DNA from 4 places in the Anoxybacillus suryakundensis genome. Region 1 is predicted to be linked to each of the others. Evidence: riboswitches for the same ligand, from Rfam matches in the RefSeq annotation. Region 1 holds a riboswitch; each other region holds the start of a gene.

Region 1 (5,160 bases):
CCTTCAGCAAGCACGTTTCCCCACGGATCAATGATCAGCGAATGTCCAGCAAATACGTTGTTCGGGTCTTTTCCTGCGCGGTTGCAAGCGACAACGTAACATTGATTTTCGATCGCCCGCGCCGTTAATAGCGTACGCCAATGATGAAGGCGAGAAAGCGGCCATTGCGCAACGACAAACAATACTTCTGCACCATGTAGCGCATGCGCGCGAATCCATTCTGGAAAACGAATGTCGTAACAAATGACGCCGGCACACGTCGTTTCATCGAGCGAAAATAGCCCCATCGTTTCTCCTGCTTGCAAATACAAATGCTCATCCATCAATTGGAACAAATGAAGTTTACTATATTCGCCAACGACGTCGCCGTTTCGGTTGACGACATACATCGTGTTCGTCATTCGTTCGTTCGTTTTTTTTGCGACCGATCCACCGACGATATGCACATCGTACGTGCGGGCAAGTTCGGAAAGAAACGATTTTGCCTCTTCGCCGTTTTCGTCAGCGATATGAGCAAGTCTCGTTAAATCATAGCCTGTCGTCCATAGTTCAGGCAAAACGACGACGTCAACGTCACGAGCGATTTGTTCGATGTAGCGCAAGGCGGTTTGTTTATTTTTTTCGGGTGTTCCAAACGCAATGTCCATTTGTATGCAAGCGATGTTCATATCATTCACCTCAACAAAAAATTTTCTTTACATTTTGATTTTTACGATATATGATACTTGACTAGAATTTCAACCTTTTTGTGAAGTAGGTGTGAAAAAAATGAACATATTTCCACAATCGAACGTGTTACAACAACTACCGAAGCAATTTTTTGCGTCGCTTGTGCAAAACGTACAGGCGGTCATCGCTGAAGGGCACGATGTCATTAATCTCGGACAAGGAAATCCCGATCAGCCGACGCCCGCACATATTGTGCGCGCGATGCAACAGGCGGTGGCAAAGCCGATGTATCATAAATATTCGCCGTTTCGCGGCTATTCGTTTTTCAAAGAGGCGGTGGCGACGTTTTATAAGCGTGAATACGGGGTGACGGTTGACCCGGAAAAAGAAGTCGCTATTTTATTTGGCGGAAAAGCAGGGCTTGTCGAAATGCCGCTTTGTTTATTAAATTCAGGTGATGTCGTCCTCGTTCCCGATCCCGGTTATCCGGACTATTGGTCGGGAGTCGTGCTTGCGCGGGCGCGCATGGAAATGATGCCGCTGCGGGCGGAAAACAGCTTTTTGCCCGCTTACGATGAGCTACCGAAAGACGTCGTTCGCGAGGCAAAATTGATGTTTTTAAACTATCCGAACAATCCGACAGGCGCGACAGCAACGGAATCGTTTTTTCAAGAAACCGTTTCATTTGCGGAAAAACATCATATCGCTGTCGTGCACGATTTCGCATACGGAGCGATTGGCTTTGATGGGAAAAAGCCGGTCAGCTTTTTACAAGTTGAAGGGGCAAAAGACGTCGGCATTGAAATTTATACGTTTTCGAAAACGTACAATATGGCAGGGTGGCGCATCGGCTTTGCGGTCGGCAACGAAAGCATGATTGAAGCAATCCACGTACTCCAAGACCATTTGTACGTCAGCATGTTCGGTGCTATTCAAGAAGCGGCAGCAGTCGCGCTACTCGAGTCGCAACAGTGCGTCGCCGAGCTTGTCGCCACGTATGAAGCAAGGCGAAATACGTTTATTCATGCTTTGCGTGACATCGGTTGGGACGTCCAAGCGCCAGCAGGTTCGTTTTTCGCTTGGCTTCCGGTGCCGAACGGTTATACGTCAGAAACATTTGCTGACCTGTTGCTTAAACAAGCGCACGTGGCGGTCGCTCCGGGGATCGGGTTTGGTGAACATGGGGAAGGCTATGTGCGCACAGGGCTACTGACGAGCGAAGACAGGCTAAAAGAAGCGGCTTGGCGCATCGGACAACTGCAACTTTTTTAAAAAATGATTGACAAATGCCACATGTGCTGTCATAATTCGAAGTAAATTTATGAAAAACGAACCATTCAAAAAATTTCATACATTGCGAATTCTTATCAAGAGTAGGCGGAGGGACGAGCCCGATGAAGCCCGGCAACCGACTTAAACAGCTGTTTAAGCACGGTGCTAATTCTCGCAGCAATACGCTGAGAGATAAGAAGAGACGAACAATTAGCCTCTTCTTATGAAGAGGTTTTTTATTTGTAAAGGGGTGGACATATGATTACCGCAACGTATTTGATTCATGACGACAAAGATTTAGCGAAAAAAGCAGAAGGTATCGCGCTTGGACTGACTGTCGGGTCGTGGACTGATTTACCGCAACTGGAACAAGAACAGTTAAAAAAACATAAAGGGATCGTTCAGTCGATTGAAGAGCTAGAGGAAGACGAGCGTGTCAATACGTTTTTTGGAAAGAGACTAAAACGTGCGCTTGTGCGCATTTCGTATCCGAGCGTCAATTTTAGTGCCGATTTGCCTGCCATTTTGACAACGACATTTGGCAAATTGTCGCTTGACGGAACGATTAAACTGATTGACTTAACGTTTTCCGACGAACTGAAGCGCGCATTCCCTGGTCCGCGCTTTGGGATTGACGGCATTCGCGAAAAACTTGGCGTCTTTCACCGTCCGCTTGTCATGAGCATTTTTAAAGCGGTGATTGGGCGTGATTTACAATACGTCACCGAACAATTGAAGCTGCAAGCGCTCGGTGGCGTTGATCTTGTGAAAGACGATGAAATTTTATTTGACAACGACTTGACGCCGTTTGACAAGCGCATCGTGGCAGGAAAACAAGCGCTTCAGGAAGTGTACGAACAAACAGGGCATCGGACGTTATATGCGGTGAACTTAACCGGAAAAACGTTTCAGTTAAAAGAAAAAGCGAAGAAAGCAGCGGAGCTTGGCGCGGACGTATTATTGTTTAACGTGTTTACATATGGACTTGATGTGTTGCAAGCGCTTCGTGAAGATGATGACATTCGTTTGCCGATTATGGCGCATCCGTCGTTTAGCGGAGCGGTCGCCTCATCGCGCGTATATGGCGTAAGCTACGCTTTGCTTCTTGGAAAACTGTTGCGCATGGCAGGGGCGGACTTTTCACTCTTCCCATCACCGTACGGAAGCGTTGCGCTTGAAAAAGAACAAACGGTTGCGATTCGCGATGAATTAACGAAAGAAGAACCGTTTTTGCGCGCGTTTCCTGTCCCATCTGCCGGCATTCATCCGGGGCTTGTGCCGCTTCTTGTGCGCGACTTTGGCATCGACTCTGTCATTAACGCAGGCGGTGGCGTGCACGGGCATCCGAGCGGAGCGGTCGGCGGCGGGCAAGCGTTTCGCGCTGCTGTCGAAGCGGTGCTTGCTGGGCGTTCGCTTCATGAGGCAGCGAAAGAACATGAAGCATTAAAACAAGCGCTTGACTTATGGGGAAGTGCATCATGAAGCCAGTCATTTTTTGCGACTTTGACGGGACGATTACGTTAAACGATAACATTATTGCTTTAATGAAACAGTTTGCTCCGCCGGAGTGGGAAGCGATCAAAGACGATATACTCGCCCAAACATGTTCCGTACAACAAGGGGTCGGGCGCATGTTTTCGCTGTTGCCGACGACGTTGAAAGAAGACATCGTGCAATTTTTGCTTGATACCGCACGCATTCGCGACGGATTTTCCGATTTTGTCGCGTTTACGAACGAACGACAAATCCCGCTTTATATTGTGAGCGGCGGCATTGACTTTTTCGTGTATCCACTTCTTCACGGACTCGTTGAAAAAGAGCGTATTTTTTGTAACAGCGCCGATTTTAGCGGGGAAACGATTCGCATTACGTGGCCGTATGCGTGCGATGAACATTGTCAAAACGGCTGCGGCTGCTGCAAGCCGTCGCTTCTTCGCAAACTTGCACCAAAAGGGGCAAAAACGATCGTCATTGGCGACTCCATTACCGACTTGGCAGCAGCCAAACTAGCCGATCACGTCATGGCGCGCGACTTTTTGCTTGAAAAATGCCGTGAGCTCCACTTGCCGCATACGCCGTTTACGACGTTTTTTGATGTCATTGACGTGTTAAAAGAAAGCGAGGTGATCGCGTGAGACAACAAAAATGGGTAGAGCTTGCCGAGGTGAAACGAGAGCTAGCGGCGCGCGACTGGTTTATGGGGACGAGTGGCAACTTGTCGATAAAAGTGAGCGATGAGCCGCTTACGTTTCTTGTCACTGCGAGCGGAAAAGATAAGCGAAAAGAGACGGCGGAAGATTTTTTACTTGTCGGTGCCGACGGACAGCCAGCGGAGGCGACGCACTTGAAACCGTCAGCCGAGACGCTTCTTCACGTTAAAATTTACAATAAAACGAACGCCGGTTGTGTGCTTCATGTCCACACCGTCGACAATAACATTATTTCCGAATGGTACGGCGAAGAAGGGGAGGTCATTTTTACAAATCAAGAAATGATTAAAGCGTTCGGCTTATGGGAAGAAGATGCGGCGTTTCGCATTCCGATTATTCCGAATTTCGCTCATATTCCGACGTTAGCAAAAGCGTTTGCCGACCATGTTCATGAAGATCGAGGAGCAGTGCTTATTCGCAACCACGGCGTGACCGTATGGGGAAAAGATGCGTTTGAAGCGAAAAAGTTTTTAGAAGCTTGCGAGTTTTTATGTCAGTACTATGTAAAATTACTACTTTTAAAACGATAAGGGGGAGTATGGTATGGCAGTTATTAAAGTGCGCAACACAGGTGAAGTGATTGAAGGAAAGGAAAACGTTGCAGCGTTTTTAAATAAGCAAGGAGTGTTATATGAACATTGGGATGCAAAGAAACTTCCCGCTCATCTACAAAACAAATTTGTATTAACAGACGAAGAAAAAGCGCACATTTTAGCAGCGTTTCAAACAGAAATTGAAGATTTAGCAAAACGAAGAGGCTATCAAGCGTGGGATGTTGTTGCCCTCTGCGAACAAACGCCAAATTTAGAAGAGCTATTGAAAAAATTTGAACAAGTGCATACGCATACAGAAGACGAAGTGCGGGCGATTGTTGCTGGTCATGGCATTTTCGTTATTAAAGGAGATGAACAAACAGGCTACTTTGACGTTGAGCTTGAAGCGGGCGATGTCATTTCTGTTCCAGAAGGAAACCCACATTTCTTTACATTAATGGACGACCGCCAAGTTG
Region 2 (5,160 bases), on a different contig from region 1:
AGATTGTAGTCAGGAAGCAAAGCAAGCGATTGTTGGAGACGTTCAAGTGCGTGATGAATTGCCGTTGTTGCATGCAGTTCATCCGTACCGATCGTATGAAAAATAGACCACTCTAATCCATCTGGCTTAGAAGAAGCGATGGATGAAAAAATGCCACCAATGATGAGAGCAAGCAAACCGAGCGTCCCGATGAGGCGATTCATCGGCGTCTCTATTGTTGGCGAAAGCTCTGGTTTTGTTTTTGCAACAAAGGAGATAACAGTAGCGGTAGCTATTCCTTCTACAATGCCAATCGCTAAGTGAATAGGTTGCATAAATAACGTGAAAGTTGTAAATGGAAGCTCGACTTTGCCTGACAACAATGTTTGAACGACGACACTAAATGCACCGAGTTGTAATCCAACGACAGCAGCGATAATGGAGGCGAACCATATGTTCGTTCGACGAATGAGCTGCTTATATAACGGATACGCGATAAAACATGTGTAAAAGCCGAGATTAAGCACGTTACATCCGAAAGCTAAAAGTCCACCATCTGCGAAAAAGAGTGCTTGTATAAATAAAACGACGGATAACGTTAAAAATGCTGCATACGGACCGAGCAAAGCGGCAAGCAACAGTCCACCTCCTAAATGTCCGCTCGATCCTGTACCCGGAATAGCAAAGTTAATCATTTGCGCGGCAAATACAAATGCTCCGAGCACTCCCATAAGTGGCAGCTTTTTTTCATCAGCTTCAATGTTCAGTTTTTTTAATGAGTAGCTTGCTATACCTGCTGTAGCCCCCCACATCGCTATTCCTACCGTAGGTGAAATGAGCGCATCTGCCATATGCATCGCCAGTATCCCCCCTCATGCTTTATTATAGGGGAGATGTACGATGAAAAGCTATTTTATTTTTTCTTTTAGCTTACTTATTATATAATTTTTCGTCTTTTCGTCATAAACACCATTTTTATTTCCACCAGAAAACATGAGATTGACCCGTTGCACAGCATCTAACGTTTTTTTGCCGAATATCCCGTCTTCTGCTCCACATTTGAAATTGATTGCATTTAATGCTTGTTGTAAGATGCGCACGTCTTCACCACGATCACCGTATCGTAATACTTTATTCGGAAGTTTGCTTATTAGTTGTTCAATTGGATTTTGCTGTTTTAGTGGTTGATTGACCGATTGCGATGGAGACTTGACTTCTGATTTGTTTACTTGCTTTTCGATAATTATTTGTTGGCCAGGCTGTAATGTTCGTGGATTGATGTCTGGATTTAGACGAAGTAACGTTTTTACACTTACCCCTGTTTTTTGGCTAATTGCCCATAACGTATCTCCTTGTTGAACGGTATATTGTTTTACTTCTTCTTTGATCTGAACAGTGACGTTTTCTTTTTCATTTAGTACTTCTAAGTAGTTAAAGCACGGACATTGTTTCCATTCATATCCTTTCAGCTCGTTATGTCCTTTTACGTCTTTATAGTTCGGCATGATGCTGACAAGTGTTTTGTATAATGCTTTCAATGATTGTTTTTGCTCATTTGTCGGTTGTTGTGTGCGAAAATCCCCTGTTAAACAAATGCCAATGCAGTATGAGTTATGATTACCAACATGGTAGCTAATTGTTTCTAAATCGTTGCAAAAATGAATCGTTCCGTCTTGTTCGATAACAAAATGGTATCCGATTCCTGGCCACCCCTTGCTAACATGATAATTAGCAAATGCAAATGCCGAGCCTGTTTTCGTTAAACTATGATGAATAATAATATGTGTTTTTTGCTGCAATGTTGTTTTTTTGTACGACTGTCCAGAACGAGTAGGGAGAAGATGACGTACATCTTTTAATTGCGGGAGAGCAAATAGTCCATTCATTTTGTATCCTCCTTTTGTTCACTTCTATACACTACTATATGTTTCATAGTAAAAATGGTTTGTACGAAGTCATTAAAAATAAAAAAAGCTGCCGAATAAGCAGGCAGCTTTTGTCATTTATCCAATTGGTCCACCGAACTGTTCAATGCGTGGATCAACGTTTTTGAATTTCTTGAAGTTTTCGCGGAACTTCGCCGCAAGCTCTTTTGCTTTTTGTTCGTACTCTGCTTGATCCGCCCATGTACTTTTTGGTTGTAGCACTTCATCAGGAACACCTGGGACGTGAAGTGGAATGTGTAATCCAAAAATAGGATCTTGAACGGTTTCGACGTTATTTAACTCTCCTTCTAACGCTGCTTTCACCATCGCGCGCGTATACGACAGCTTCATTCGTTCACCAACGCCGTATCCACCACCAGTCCAACCAGTGTTCACTAAAAAGACTTGAACGTCGTGAGCATCGATTTTTTGTCCGAGCATGTCTGCATATCGTGTTGCTGGAAGCGGTAAAAACGGCGAGCCGAAGCATGTAGAGAACGTTGCTTCTGGTGCTGTAATCCCGCGCTCTGTACCTGCTAACTTGCTTGTATACCCGCTTAAGAAATGATACATTGCTTGCTCTTTTGTGAGTTTGCTAATTGGTGGCAATACACCGAACGCATCTGCTGTTAAAAAGACGATTGTATGCGGGTGGCCAGCAACGCTTGGCTGAACGATGTTATCCATCGCTTCAAGCGGGTATGCGGCACGTGTATTTTCAGTTAACGTCGCATCGTCATAGTTTGGTATGCGCGTATCTGGGTCAATCATGACGTTTTCTAATACAGAACCGAAGCGAATCGCGTCAAAAATTTGTGGCTCTTTTTCACGTGATAAGTTAATGCACTTAGCATAACATCCGCCTTCAATATTAAAGACACCGTTGTTTGACCAACCGTGCTCATCATCGCCAATTAAGCGACGGTTTGGATCGGCAGAGAGCGTCGTCTTTCCTGTGCCTGATAAACCGAAAAAGAGCGCGACATCTCCTTCTTGACCAACGTTTGCTGAACAGTGCATCGGGAAGATTCCTTGCTCTGGCAATAAGAAGTTCATGACGGAGAAAATTGATTTTTTCATTTCACCTGCATATTCTGTCCCACCAATTAGCACAGTGCGACGTTCAAACGAGATGATAATAAATGTTTCTGAACGCGTGCCGTCAACAGCTGGATCGGCTTTAAATGTTGGAGCAGAAATGACTGTAAATTGTGACTCATGCGCTTGTAATTCTTCCGTTGTTGGACGAATGAATAACTGATGGGCGAATAAGTTATGCCAAGCAAATTCGTTGACAACTTGAATTGGCAAACGATAAGCTGGATCAGCGCCTGCAAAGCCATTAAATACAAACAATTCTTCTTTTGTCATTAAATAATCGATCACTTTGTTGTAAAGTTTATCAAATACTTCCTCAGAAATTGGTTGATTGACAGTTCCCCAATCAATTTTATGTTTAACAGATGGCTCTTCGACAATATATTTATCTTTCGGGGAGCGACCTGTATATTTTCCTGTTGTTGCACAAATCGCTCCTGATAAAGTAAGAATGCCTTCTTTCCGAGTTAATACTTTCTCTACTAGTCGTGGTACAGATAAGTTATGAAAAACCCCATCCCTTTGTAAGAGTGTCGATAATTTGTTTGTCAGTTCAATGGAATTCATTGGACAAAACCTACCTTTGTTTGATTTATCTTTATGTAAAAAGTATAACACATTTTAATAAATAGTCCATACTAATTAGCGTATTTTTCTTGAATTTATTTTCAAAATCATTACAGTAGAAAAAACGTTGACTCGCTGATGATATATGTGATATGATGCTGAGATGAACGGATACTCTTATCCCGAGTTGGTGGAGGGAGACAGGCCCGATGAAACCCAGCAACCGTCACGTATGTGAAAAGGTGCTAACCTGTGGCAAGGGAACGCCCTTGAACGATAAGAGTGAAAGGCGCAGACAAATGCAAAAACCTTTCCTCTGAAGGAAAGGTTTTTTTCACGATAGACCATAATAAGAGGGATGAGTACCGTATCATTTGTCATTATTATTGAGGAGGAATGTTTGAATGCCTAAACGTCGTCTGTTTACATCTGAATCTGTAACGGAAGGGCATCCGGATAAAATTTGTGACCAAATTTCCGATGCGATTTTAGATGCGATTTTAGCGAATGATCCAAATGCGCGTGTTGCGTGTGAAACGAGCGTAACAACAGGGCTTGTTTTAGTGAGCGGGGAAATTACAACATCTACATATGTAGATATTCCGAAAATTGTCCGTGAAACGATTCGTGAAATTGGCTATACGCGCGCAAAATACGGCTTTGATGCAGATACGTGCGCTGTATTAACATCAATTGATGAGCAATCTCCAGATATTGCGATGGGTGTTGACAAAGCGTTAGAAGCTCGTGAAGGGCAAATGACAGATGAAGAAATCGAGGCGATCGGTGCAGGTGACCAAGGATTAATGTTTGGCTTCGCGTGCAACGAAACGAAAGAGCTTATGCCGCTTCCAATTTCGCTCGCACATAAACTTGCGCGCCGTCTAGCTGAAGTGCGTAAAGAAGATATCTTACCTTATTTACGTCCAGACGGAAAAACGCAAGTGACAGTGGAGTATGATGAAAACGGCAAACCTGTACGTATCGATACGATCGTTGTTTCTACACAACATCATCCAGAAATTACACAAGATCAAATTGTACGCAACATTAAAGAGCATGTCATTCAACCTGTTGTTCCAGCGGAGTTGATCGATGAAAACACAAAATATTTCATTAACCCAACAGGTCGTTTCGTGATCGGTGGTCCACAAGGTGATGCAGGGTTAACAGGACGCAAAATTATCGTTGACACGTACGGTGGTTATGCTCGTCACGGTGGTGGAGCATTCTCAGGAAAAGACCCAACGAAAGTAGACCGTTCGGCAGCATATGCCGCTCGTTACGTAGCGAAAAACATCGTTGCAGCAGGTCTTGCAGATAAATGTGAAGTGCAGTTAGCGTATGCGATCGGTGTGGCGCAACCAGTATCAATTTCCATTGATACGTTCGGCACAGGTAAAGTATCTGAAGATGTATTAATTGAAGTGGTGCGCAACAATTTTGACCTTCGCCCAGCAGGAATCATTAAAATGCTTGATCTTCGCCGTCCAATTTACAAACAAACAGCTGCTTACGGTCACTTTGGTCGCACAGATATTGATCTTCCTTGGGAGCGTACTGATAAAGCGGAAGCGTTAAAACAACAAGC
Region 3 (5,160 bases), on a different contig from region 1:
ACTAGCCATAGTAGACCGTCCTTTCTTTTGTGAGCCGCTCTTTTTCATGAATGTAGTGAACGAGTTCGACCGTCATGTCGTAGCGTAAAAACGGCGTAATTAAATAGATGCCGCGGAATAAATCGAATGCTGCATCGATGAGTGATTTGGCGATCGCCAAGCCTTCTCTTGTCGATTGAACAGGATCGTTGGCGCACGCAGCCATGCGGGCACGAATGTCGTCTGACAGCGTAATGCCTGGCACTTCATGATGTAAAAAGTCAGCGTTGCGCGCGCTTGTAATTGGCATGATGCCGATGTAAATCGGCGTTGGTAAATGTTTTGTCGCTTCATATACGTCTTTGATTTGTTTTTCACTATACAGCGGTTGTGTTAAAAAGTAGTGCGCCCCGCATTCAATTTTTTTCTCTAGCCGCTTGACCGCTTTATCTAAGTGGCGCACGTTCGGGTTAAAGGCCGCAGCGATGGAAAAGTTCGTTTTTTGTCCGAGCGGTTTACCTGAGTACGAAAGCCCTTCGTTAAATTGCCGAATTAACGAAATGAGGTCAAACGATGATAAATCATATACGGACGTTGCGCCAGGGAAATCGCCGACTTTGGACGGGTCGCCTGTTAAAGCGAGTACATCGGTCATGCCGAGCGTATGAAGTCCCATTAAATGCGACTGTAAACCGATTAAATTGCGGTCGCGGCACGTAATATGAATAAGTGGGCGCATATTTAGTTGTTGTTTGACGATTGTTCCGACAGCGATGTTGCTAATGCGAGGTGTCGCAAGCGAGTTGTCGGCAAGCGTTAGTGCGTCAATATGTGCGTCTTTTAATGCTTTTGCGCCTTCTAAAAATTTCGTTAAGCCGAGTTTTTTTGGCGGATCGAGCTCGACGATAATCGACCGTCGCGTGCGTGCAAGATCGGCAAGGGAAGGTTGTTTCGTTTGTTCTGCTTCTTGAACGACAATAGTATGCCGTTGTTTCACTTCTTTTTTATATACAGGTGTGCGATCGGGAAGGGCGCGAGCAATCGCGGCAATATGTTTTGGTGTCGTGCCGCAACAGCCGCCAATGAGTCGAACCCCTTGATCACGAAACGCGCGGGCTGTTTCTTCAAAATATTGTTCGCTCGTTTCGTAAATGAATCGTCCGTCGCGATATTGTGGCAAACTCGCATTCGGGTACACCGATAAAAAGGCGCGCGTTGGAATCGGCACTTCTTCGAGCGAACGCAACATATGATATGGACCGAGATGACAGTTTAAGCCGACGACATCGGCGCCAAGTAGTTCTAACTGACGAAGCGCTTCAGCAAGCGGCATGCCGTGCTGCAAGACGCCAATGTCATGAAGCGTGACGTGGGCAATGATCGGCAACGTCGTTTCTTTCCGAGCGATGGAAAGAACGGTTTGTAATTCTTCGAAATCGTAATACGTTTCAAGTAAAAGTCCATCAACATTTTCGCTTAACAACACATACAGCTGTTCACGGAACGTCCGTTTCACTTCTTCAAGCGAAATCGTGCTTTTGTTTGTGCTGCGCAATCCTCCGATCGTACCGAGCACGTAGGCACGTCCTTTTGCTGCTTGTTTTGCAAGTTGGACAGCCGCTTTATTGATTTCTTTTACATCGTCCTGCAAACCGTAGCGAGCAAGTTTTACATAGTTGGCGCCGTACGTGTTCGTTTGGATCACTTCAGCGCCTGCTTCGATATACGCTTCGTGAATATGAACGATTTCTTCCGGCTTCGTTACGTTTAATTCTTCAAAGCAACGGTCGATGCCGTGCGCATATAATAACGTTCCCATCGCTCCGTCGGCGATGACGATGCGTTGTTTTAAATCGTCTAACAGTCCCACGTCCATTCCTCCGTTTCTTTTTCAAACTAAAACGTCTTCTTCATAAGAAGAAGACGTTGTGCGCTCCTTCTTATCTTCCAAGCGAATCGCTTGTCTGGACTTAGCACCTTGACGATCGTCAGGTTGCTGAAGGTTCATCGGGCCAGTCCCTCCCCTTCTCTCGATAAGATGTTGTATGAAGTTACTCATAAATGTAACTGATTTTTTAGAAATATTCAACTATTTTATTTGAAAATAAAAAAGAAGGCGTGTTGCCTTCTTAACGATAGTTGACGAATTGGACGTCGATCGGTAAGTCTGCTTCGCGAATGGCGGCGATGACTTTTTGTAAATCGTCTTTACTTTTGCCGCTGACGCGAATTTGGTCTTCTTGAATTTGACTTTTCACTTTTAAACCTGTATTTTTAATGATTGTGTTAATTTTTTTCGCGTTGTCTTTGTCGATGCCTTGGACGAGTTTGGCACGTTGGCGCACCGTTCCGCCAGAAGCAGGTTCGATTTTTCCGTATTGAATGTTTTCCGTTGGCACACCGCGCTTAATGAGCTTGCCGATGAGCACGTCTTTGAGTTGTTCGAGCTTAAATTCATCGTCAGAAATGAAAATGAGTTCATCTTTTTCAAGCGAAATGTCGCTTTTGCTTCCTTTAAAATCATAGCGGTTTTGAATTTCTTTTAACGCGATGTTGATGGCGTTTGTTACTTCTGACAAATCGACTTTCGACACAATATCAAATGAACTTTCTTTTGACATATATATCACCTCAATATAAATTTGTTGTGTTTCCATTATAGTCGATTGTTGACATATGAACAACTTTACAAAATATTTATATATAAAAAGTAAACAAACTGTCGAATATTGTCGATATAATACATGAAGTGAGATTTGATCGAAAGATAAGGAGATGAGGGAATTTTATGAAAAAAATGATTTCACTCATGATGGCATTCGTTTTGTTACTTGCCGCTGGGTGTTCACAAACGAGCTCCTTTCAGCCGAAAGAGCGTGTGAAAATTGGCATTATGTTATCAGACGTCGGACTTGGCGATCAATCATTTAGCGACTCGGCATTTCAAGGGTTAATGAAAGCGAGAGATGAGCTCGGCATCTTTTTTGACTACCGTGAGTTAAAAGAAACGGGAACGTATGAAAAAGGGCTAACCGAGCTTGTTGAAGCAGGGAACGATCTCGTTATCGGTCTCGGCTTTATGGTGCAACAAGATTTAGAAAAAGTCGCAAAAAAATATCCGAAACAGCAATTTATATTAATTGACGCGGTATCTAACCTCCAAAACATTACGTCCATTACGTTTAAAGAAGATGAAGGGAGCTTTTTAGCAGGTGTTGTCGCAGCCATGCTGACGAAAACGAACAACGTCGGCTTCGTTGGTGGAGCGGATGTGCCATTGATTCGGAAGTTTGCGAACGGCTTTATTCAAGGGGTAAAAGCGGTGAAGCCAGAAGCAAACGTGCAAGAAGTGTATGCCGGCAATTTTGGCGATGACAAGCTTGGAGCAACGATCGCCAAACAAATGATTGCCAACGGCGCAGATGTGTTGTATGCGGCGGCTGGGTTTACAGGTGTCGGGGTGCTACGCGAGGCGGAGATGAACAAAAAATATGCAATCGGTGTCGATAGCGACCAATATTTTTATGCGGAAAAAGCGGTGGTCACATCGATGTTAAAAAATGTAGATGTTGCGTTATATACAGTCATTAAACAGTATGTTGAAAAGAAAGAAGTGCCAAAAGGAACGATCGAACTTGGGTTAAAAGAAAACGGCGTCGATTTAGCACCGATTCGTGTCGTGACGCTCAGTCCAGAGCAACAGGCGACGCTTGAAAAATGGAAAGAAAAAGCGACAAACGGCATTACGCAATAAAGGAGGGATACGATGTCGATTAAACAACGATTATTATTTCATTCATTAGCAACGCCAGTCATTGCCGGCGCTATTATTGTGTTTATTATTATAAATATGCTTTCGATTCAATCGTCGAATCAAGATTTCGTTCCGCTGATGATGAAGGCGCAACATTTACAAGCAGAGCTGAAAGCGACGAAGCAAAGTTTAAGCAACTATGCATATAGCCCAACAGAAGGAAATAAACAAGAAGTACTTATTCATTTGGAAGAATCAGAAAAGTTGCTTCGCGTATTAAATAAAGGACTGACCCAATCGTACATTCGTGCTGCACTTGAACAAGCGAATAAAAAATTTGACGTGCTAGCTAAAGAATCGAAAGCGGCACTTGATGCACGGAACGTAGCAGAAATTCGCCGCCAGTCGATGCGAGCAGAAGGGGTATTAAACGACATATATGTCGTCAACACATATGTGAGCGAATATTATACGTACATGCAACAAACGTTACAAAAACAAATTTCAGGCGTTATTACGATTTCGCTCGTTGCGATTGCAGTGGTATTATTGTTTGCAGGATTTAGCGGATTTAGACTAACACAAAAAATTACGGTGCCGCTAAGAAAAATCGCTGAAAATGCGAAACAAATTGCAAGCGGCGATTTGCGTATTGAGCCTGTGAAGTATAGCGGGAGAGACGAGCTTGCTGATTTAAATGAAGCATTTGCAACGATGGCTGATCAGCTGAATGGCTTGCTTCAATCGGTTGATACAGTCAGTAAGCAAGTAGAGGCGTTTGCGAAAGAAATTGATGAGGAAACAAAAACGTTAACAGAAATTAATAATCAAGTAGCTGTATCAACAAACGAATTGTCAGCCGGAGCGCAAAGCATTTCCGAAGATTTACAACATGCGGTACAACTCATTGAACGAATGGAACATACTGTACAAGAAAACGTTGGGCGTACCGAACAAACGGCTCGTTATAGCGATGAAGCGGTCGAAGCGATTGTGCACGGTCAAGCGGCGTTAGCGGAACAAAAAGCGTTTATTGATGAAAATGCACAGGCGACTGCCTCCATTGAACAATCGACGGAACAGTTTGCGACGTATGCAAGAAAAATTGAAGATATGGCAAAAGCAGTATCTGACATTGCGACGCAAACGAACTTATTGGCGTTAAATGCCGCGATTGAAGCGGCGCGTGCAGGGGAGGCAGGGAAAGGATTTGCAGTCGTCGCGGAAGAAGTGCGCAAACTGGCAGAAGAATCATCGAAAGCGACAAGCCAAATTTTTGAGATGGTTCATCTCATTCAATCGGGGTTAACGAACGTCACCGAAGCCGTTCGTCGTGGGGTAGATATTGCTGAAGCACAAACGAAAGCCATTGAAACGACGACGGAGGCGTTTAGTGCCATTGAGAAAAAAGTACACCATATTACGAC
Region 4 (5,160 bases), on a different contig from region 1:
TTGAGATAAAGAACGTCCGATTTTTATACAATATGTTGTACCTATGGTGAGTAATCAGCTAAATAAAAATTCCTGCTTATATTCATGATACCGATGTTTAACTGGCGCTAATGTACAAGTCTATCTCATTATGGACAAGTAGCGGAGAACTAGCATTACAATTGGACTATGTGAGGAGAGAAAATAATGAAAAGGCAATTTAGAAGGCTTATTTTAGTTGCTACCCTAGCACTAACTGCTACTCTGTTATTAGATGGTTTTTTTGGGTCGTTAATTACTACTGAAGCTAGTACGCTCCCGAAACGAGTATATAAAGAGGGGAATGTAACAATTACAGTTACTCCTGCAGTAGGGAGTTCAATAGCAAAATTAAGCAATTCAAAATCAAAAATTGCTCCACTTGATACGATTGTCCGAGGAAATAAAGAAACAAAAACGGTTCAGAGTATGTATGGTACAGTGACGATGACAGTTACGTACGATCGAAATCTAACGACTAAGACTTCTACTATTACGGGGATTTATTCTTTAGAAAACACTGATTCTTACTTAAAATTAGTTGATAAATGGTATACCTCTAGTGTTGCACAAGCTGACTACTATGACTCCTTTCATAAAGTGTACGTAACGATTAAAATTACAAAAGAAGAATGTAATTAAAGGATCCGTTTGTCATGTAACTATGTATGCCTACAATTGGAAAGTTTAACTTCATTTTTTGAACTGAAGAGGCTGATCTAAAACGCTAATGCGTTTTGGGTAAGCCTCTCACACTGTTTACATAACAAAAGCAGAGGGTTGTTCGTAGCCCGACATCCTAGGAGTAGCGATTCCTCAATGATATATATATTCAGTTCACTTAATCATGACGGGAAATAGTTGAAAAAATTTTTATTGACACCGTCCTTCTTTTGATGATATACTCACTTTCGTAGTTTAAAAATGTCCTTGAATGCATTAAAACGTTAACTGAATAAAGCGTTTAAAAGCGCTCTTATCAAGAGAGGTGGAGGGATGTGCCCGATGAAACCCGGCAACCGTCAGTGCTGCTGAAATGGTGCCAATTCACACAAAGCGTTTGCTTTGGGAGATAAGAGACAGAATGGATGATGACGCCTTTCTGTTCTCTTGAGCAGAAAGGCTTTTTTCATGGAAGGAAGGTGACAGCATGATTACTTTATCAAACGTAACGAAAGTATATAAAGCGGCAAGTGGACATGTGACGGCGGTTGATCATGTAAACTTGCATATCGAACAAGGAGAAATTTTCGGCATCATCGGTTATAGTGGAGCAGGGAAAAGTTCCCTCATTCGATTGCTAAATGGACTAGAAAAGCCGACAAGTGGTGAAGTCATTGTCGATGGAAAAGATATGGGGAAAATTAGTGGGAAACAATTACGACAAGCGCGTCAGCAAATTGGAATGATTTTTCAACACTTTAATTTACTTTGGTCGCGAACGGTGCGCGAAAACATTGCTTTTCCGTTAGAAATTGCGGGTGTACCGAAAGAAGAACGAATGAAACGCGTCGATGAACTCATTCAACTCGTCGGTTTGCAAGGAAGAGAACATGCGTATCCGTCACAACTGAGCGGGGGGCAAAAGCAGCGTGTCGGCATTGCGCGCGCATTAGCGAACAACCCGAAAGTGTTATTATGTGATGAAGCAACGTCGGCGCTTGATCCGCAAACGACCGATTCCATTTTAGATTTGCTTGTTGATATTAACAAACGCCTCGGCTTAACGATCGTATTAATTACACACGAAATGCACGTTATTCGTAAAATTTGTGATCGTGTAGCGGTAATGGAAAACGGAAAAATTGTCGAAATGGGCGAAGTGCTTCACGTGTTCCGTAAGCCAGAACAACCGATTACGAAACGATTTGTTCAGCAAGTGACGGAGCCGGAGGAAACAAAAGAAGCGATGTTGCATCTTCTTGAACGTTATCCGAACGGCCAAGTTGTCCAGCTTACGTTTGTCGGCGAAGCGGCTGAGCAACCGCTCATTACACAACTTATTCGCCAATTCGATTTGAATATAAATATTTTACAAGGGAAAATTTCACAAACGCATCACGGTTCATACGGGGTGTTGTTCATTCACTTAGATGGTGCGAATGGAGAAGTTGAGCGAGCGCTCGCTTTTATTCGCCAGCAAGAAGTTGAAGTGGAGGTGTTGGCGAATGTCCAATGAACTATTTCCGAACGTCGTTTGGGAAAAAATATGGGCGGCAACGATGGAGACGTTGTATATGACCGCTATTTCTGTTGCAGCAACATTTGTGCTCGGTATTTTACTTGGGTTGTTGTTGTTTCTAACGTCTAAGGGAAACATATGGGAAAATCGTTTGATTAACGGTGTGATCGCATCGTTCGTCAATATTTTCCGTTCCATCCCGTTCATTATTTTAATTATTTTGCTCATTCCGTTTACAAAGCTCGTTGTCGGCACGATTCTTGGAGCGAATGCTGCGCTACCAGCGCTCATTATTGGTGCTGCACCGTTTTATGCACGCATGGTTGAAATTGCGCTTCGTGAAATTGATAAAGGTGTCATTGAAGCGGCAAAAGCGATGGGAGCGACGACAACAACAATCATTTGGAAAGTGCTTCTTCCAGAAGCGCTCCCTGCCCTTGTATCTGGGATTACGGTAACAGCAATCGCGCTCGTTGGTTACACAGCGATGGCAGGAGTTGTTGGTGCTGGGGGGCTTGGAAACTTAGCGTATTTAGAAGGATTTCAACGCAACAATAACGACGTTACATTTGTTGCGACAGTGCTCATTTTAATCATCGTCTTTATTATTCAGTTTATTGGTGACTTTGTCACTTCTAAAATAGATAAACGATAAAAAGGAGGAAGAAACAGATGAAAAAATGGATTTCTTTACTTGTTGCTGCAGTTGTTGTATTAGCGCTTGCTGCTTGCGGAAACAGCGAAAGTGCGGAAGAAAAGACGAATAAGCTTGTCGTTGGGGCATCAAACGTGCCACATGCGGAAATTTTAGAACAAGCAAAACCGATTTTAAAAGAAAAAGGTATTGAATTAGAAATTGTGACATTCCAAGATTACGTATTACCGAACAAAGCGTTAGCGGATAAAGAGTTAGATGCAAACTATTTCCAACACATTCCTTATTTAGAAGCACAAATGAAAGAACATGGCTATGACTTTGTAAATGCTGGTGGTATTCATATTGAGCCAATCGGCGTATACTCTAAAAAATATAAAAGCCTTGAAGAGCTACCAAACGGTGCGAAAATTATTATGAGCAACTCGGTTGCTGACCACGGTCGCATTTTATCGATGCTTGAAGAAAAAGGGTTAATTAAGTTAAAAGAAGGTGTCGACAAAACGAAAGCAACTGTTGATGATATCGTTGAAAATCCGAAAAATTTAGTGTTTGAAGCAGATGTCGAAGCTGGATTGCTTCCACAAGTATATAAAAACAACGAAGGAGATGCAGTATTAATTAACGCAAACTATGCGTTAGATGCTGGTTTAGATCCAGCAAAAGATCCGATTGCGGTTGAATCGCCAGAAAACAACCCATACGTGAACATTATTGCCGTTCGCAAAGGTGACGAAAAACGTAAAGAAATTCAAACGCTTGTAGAAGTATTGCAATCAAAAGACATTCAAGACTTCATTTTACAAAAGTATAATGGCGCAGTTATTCCAGCGACAAAATAAGGATGTCCAATCGGGCATCCTTTTATATTTTTTGAAAAACGACGCATGATAAAAAGGAAGGAGGAGTGCATATGTCGATGGAACAATGTTTACACGAATATAAGCAAGGGTTAGGAACGTTTACGCAACATATGCCGAAAGTTGGGCAAACGTTTAACGCGTTTACAGAAGCATGTTTTGCAGAAGGGATGTTATCGAAAAAAGAAAAGCAGTTAATCGCATTGGGCATTAGCGTCGCCAAACAAGATGAATATTGCACCATCTATCATACGAAAGGGTGCATTGATGAAGGGGCGACAGAGAAAGAAATATTTGAAGCGTGCGCCGTTGCGGCTGCTTTAGCGGGTGGAGCGACGATGAGCCAAGCGGTTACGCTCGTTCGGCAATGTGTTAATGAATTTACTCGCATGCATTAAAAGGATAGGGAGGTCTCCTATCCTTTTTTACATACGTGATTAAGCGAACAAACTTTAGAAACAAAAAAGTATCAAAATGCTTGCAATAAGGTTGCTAATACTTTTCATCTGTTATAAAATTGTAATGAGAATAAAATGAGAATTACGTTTTATGAACATAAGTGAAACTGGAGGTATTTTTTTATGGCAACATTAACGATTAAAGATCTTCACGTTGCAATTGACGGAAAGGAAATTTTAAAAGGTGTTAACCTTGAAATTAAAGGCGGCGAGTTTCATGCAATTATGGGACCGAACGGAACAGGAAAATCGACATTATCTGCGGCCATTATGGGTCATCCAAAATATGAAGTAACAAAAGGAAGCATTACATTAGATGGTCAAGATGTATTAGAAATGGAAGTAGACGAGCGTGCTCGTGCTGGGTTGTTTTTAGCGATGCAATATCCGAGCGAAATTAGCGGTGTGACAAATGCCGACTTCTTGCGTTCAGCGATTAATGCGCGTCGTGGAGAAGGAAACGAAATTTCATTAATGAAATTTATTCGTCAACTAGATGAAAAAATGGCGTTTTTAGAAATGAATCCAGATATGGCGCATCGTTATTTAAATGAAGGATTTTCAGGCGGAGAGAAAAAGAGAAATGAAATTTTGCAATTAATGATGTTACAACCGAAAATTGCAATTTTAGATGAAATTGACTCAGGGCTTGACATTGACGCATTAAAAGTTGTTGCAAAAGGTGTTAATGAAATGCGTAGCAGCGACTTCGGCTGTTTAATCATTACGCACTATCAGCGTTTATTAAACTATATTACACCAGATTATGTGCATGTCATGATGCAAGGACGTATTGTAAAATCTGGTGGTCCAGAGTTAGCACAACGTCTTGAGGCGGAAGGATACGACTGGATTAAAAAAGAGCTAGGCATTGAAGATGAAGTCGTCGAGCAAGAAGCGTAAGCGTTAGGAGGATTTGTGATGATTGAGACGAAACTACCATTCGACCAACAGTATGTACGCTCTTTTTCTGAAGGGCGTGGAGAA

The links. Region 1 has a riboswitch for S-adenosylmethionine ahead of mtnW (2,3-diketo-5-methylthiopentyl-1-phosphate enolase). Riboswitches for the same ligand answer to the same signal wherever they lie in the genome.
Region 2: linked by a shared signal. The riboswitch ahead of metK (methionine adenosyltransferase) and the one ahead of mtnW (2,3-diketo-5-methylthiopentyl-1-phosphate enolase) in region 1 are both predicted to bind S-adenosylmethionine.
Region 3: linked by a shared signal. The riboswitch ahead of ASC42_RS03190 (bifunctional homocysteine S-methyltransferase/methylenetetrahydrofolate reductase) and the one ahead of mtnW (2,3-diketo-5-methylthiopentyl-1-phosphate enolase) in region 1 are both predicted to bind S-adenosylmethionine.
Region 4: linked by a shared signal. The riboswitch ahead of ASC42_RS08985 (methionine ABC transporter ATP-binding protein) and the one ahead of mtnW (2,3-diketo-5-methylthiopentyl-1-phosphate enolase) in region 1 are both predicted to bind S-adenosylmethionine.

Annotation. Positions count from the first base shown of each region.
Region 1 covers NZ_LIOK01000002.1:138,883-144,042, reverse strand. Annotated here, with positions in the region: gene ASC42_RS01970 (carbon-nitrogen family hydrolase) at 1-668, opposite strand, end outside; gene ASC42_RS01965 (pyridoxal phosphate-dependent aminotransferase) at 769-1,941, shown strand; SAM riboswitch class I at 2,031-2,140, shown strand; gene mtnW (2,3-diketo-5-methylthiopentyl-1-phosphate enolase) at 2,200-3,423, shown strand; gene ASC42_RS01955 (2-hydroxy-3-keto-5-methylthiopentenyl-1-phosphate phosphatase) at 3,420-4,076, shown strand; gene ASC42_RS01950 (methylthioribulose 1-phosphate dehydratase) at 4,073-4,681, shown strand; gene ASC42_RS01945 (1,2-dihydroxy-3-keto-5-methylthiopentene dioxygenase) at 4,695-5,160, shown strand, end outside.
Region 2 covers NZ_LIOK01000001.1:213,179-218,338, reverse strand. Annotated here, with positions in the region: gene ASC42_RS01040 (energy-coupling factor ABC transporter permease) at 1-836, opposite strand, end outside; gene ASC42_RS01035 (N-acetylmuramoyl-L-alanine amidase) at 888-1,865, opposite strand; gene pckA (phosphoenolpyruvate carboxykinase (ATP)) at 1,983-3,569, opposite strand; SAM riboswitch class I at 3,744-3,852, shown strand; gene metK (methionine adenosyltransferase) at 3,974-5,160, shown strand, end outside.
Region 3 covers NZ_LIOK01000003.1:157,088-162,247, forward strand. Annotated here, with positions in the region: gene metH (methionine synthase) at 1-9, opposite strand, end outside; gene ASC42_RS03190 (bifunctional homocysteine S-methyltransferase/methylenetetrahydrofolate reductase) at 2-1,849, opposite strand; SAM riboswitch class I at 1,917-2,019, opposite strand; gene ASC42_RS03195 (YajQ family cyclic di-GMP-binding protein) at 2,109-2,600, opposite strand; gene ASC42_RS03200 (BMP family lipoprotein) at 2,768-3,733, shown strand; gene ASC42_RS03205 (methyl-accepting chemotaxis protein) at 3,746-5,160, shown strand, end outside.
Region 4 covers NZ_LIOK01000010.1:59,861-65,020, reverse strand. Annotated here, with positions in the region: gene ASC42_RS08990 (hypothetical protein) at 187-660, shown strand; SAM riboswitch class I at 992-1,097, shown strand; gene ASC42_RS08985 (methionine ABC transporter ATP-binding protein) at 1,169-2,197, shown strand; gene ASC42_RS08980 (methionine ABC transporter permease) at 2,187-2,855, shown strand; gene ASC42_RS08975 (MetQ/NlpA family ABC transporter substrate-binding protein) at 2,873-3,697, shown strand; gene ASC42_RS08970 (carboxymuconolactone decarboxylase family protein) at 3,769-4,113, shown strand; gene sufC (Fe-S cluster assembly ATPase SufC) at 4,297-5,076, shown strand; gene sufD (Fe-S cluster assembly protein SufD) at 5,092-5,160, shown strand, end outside.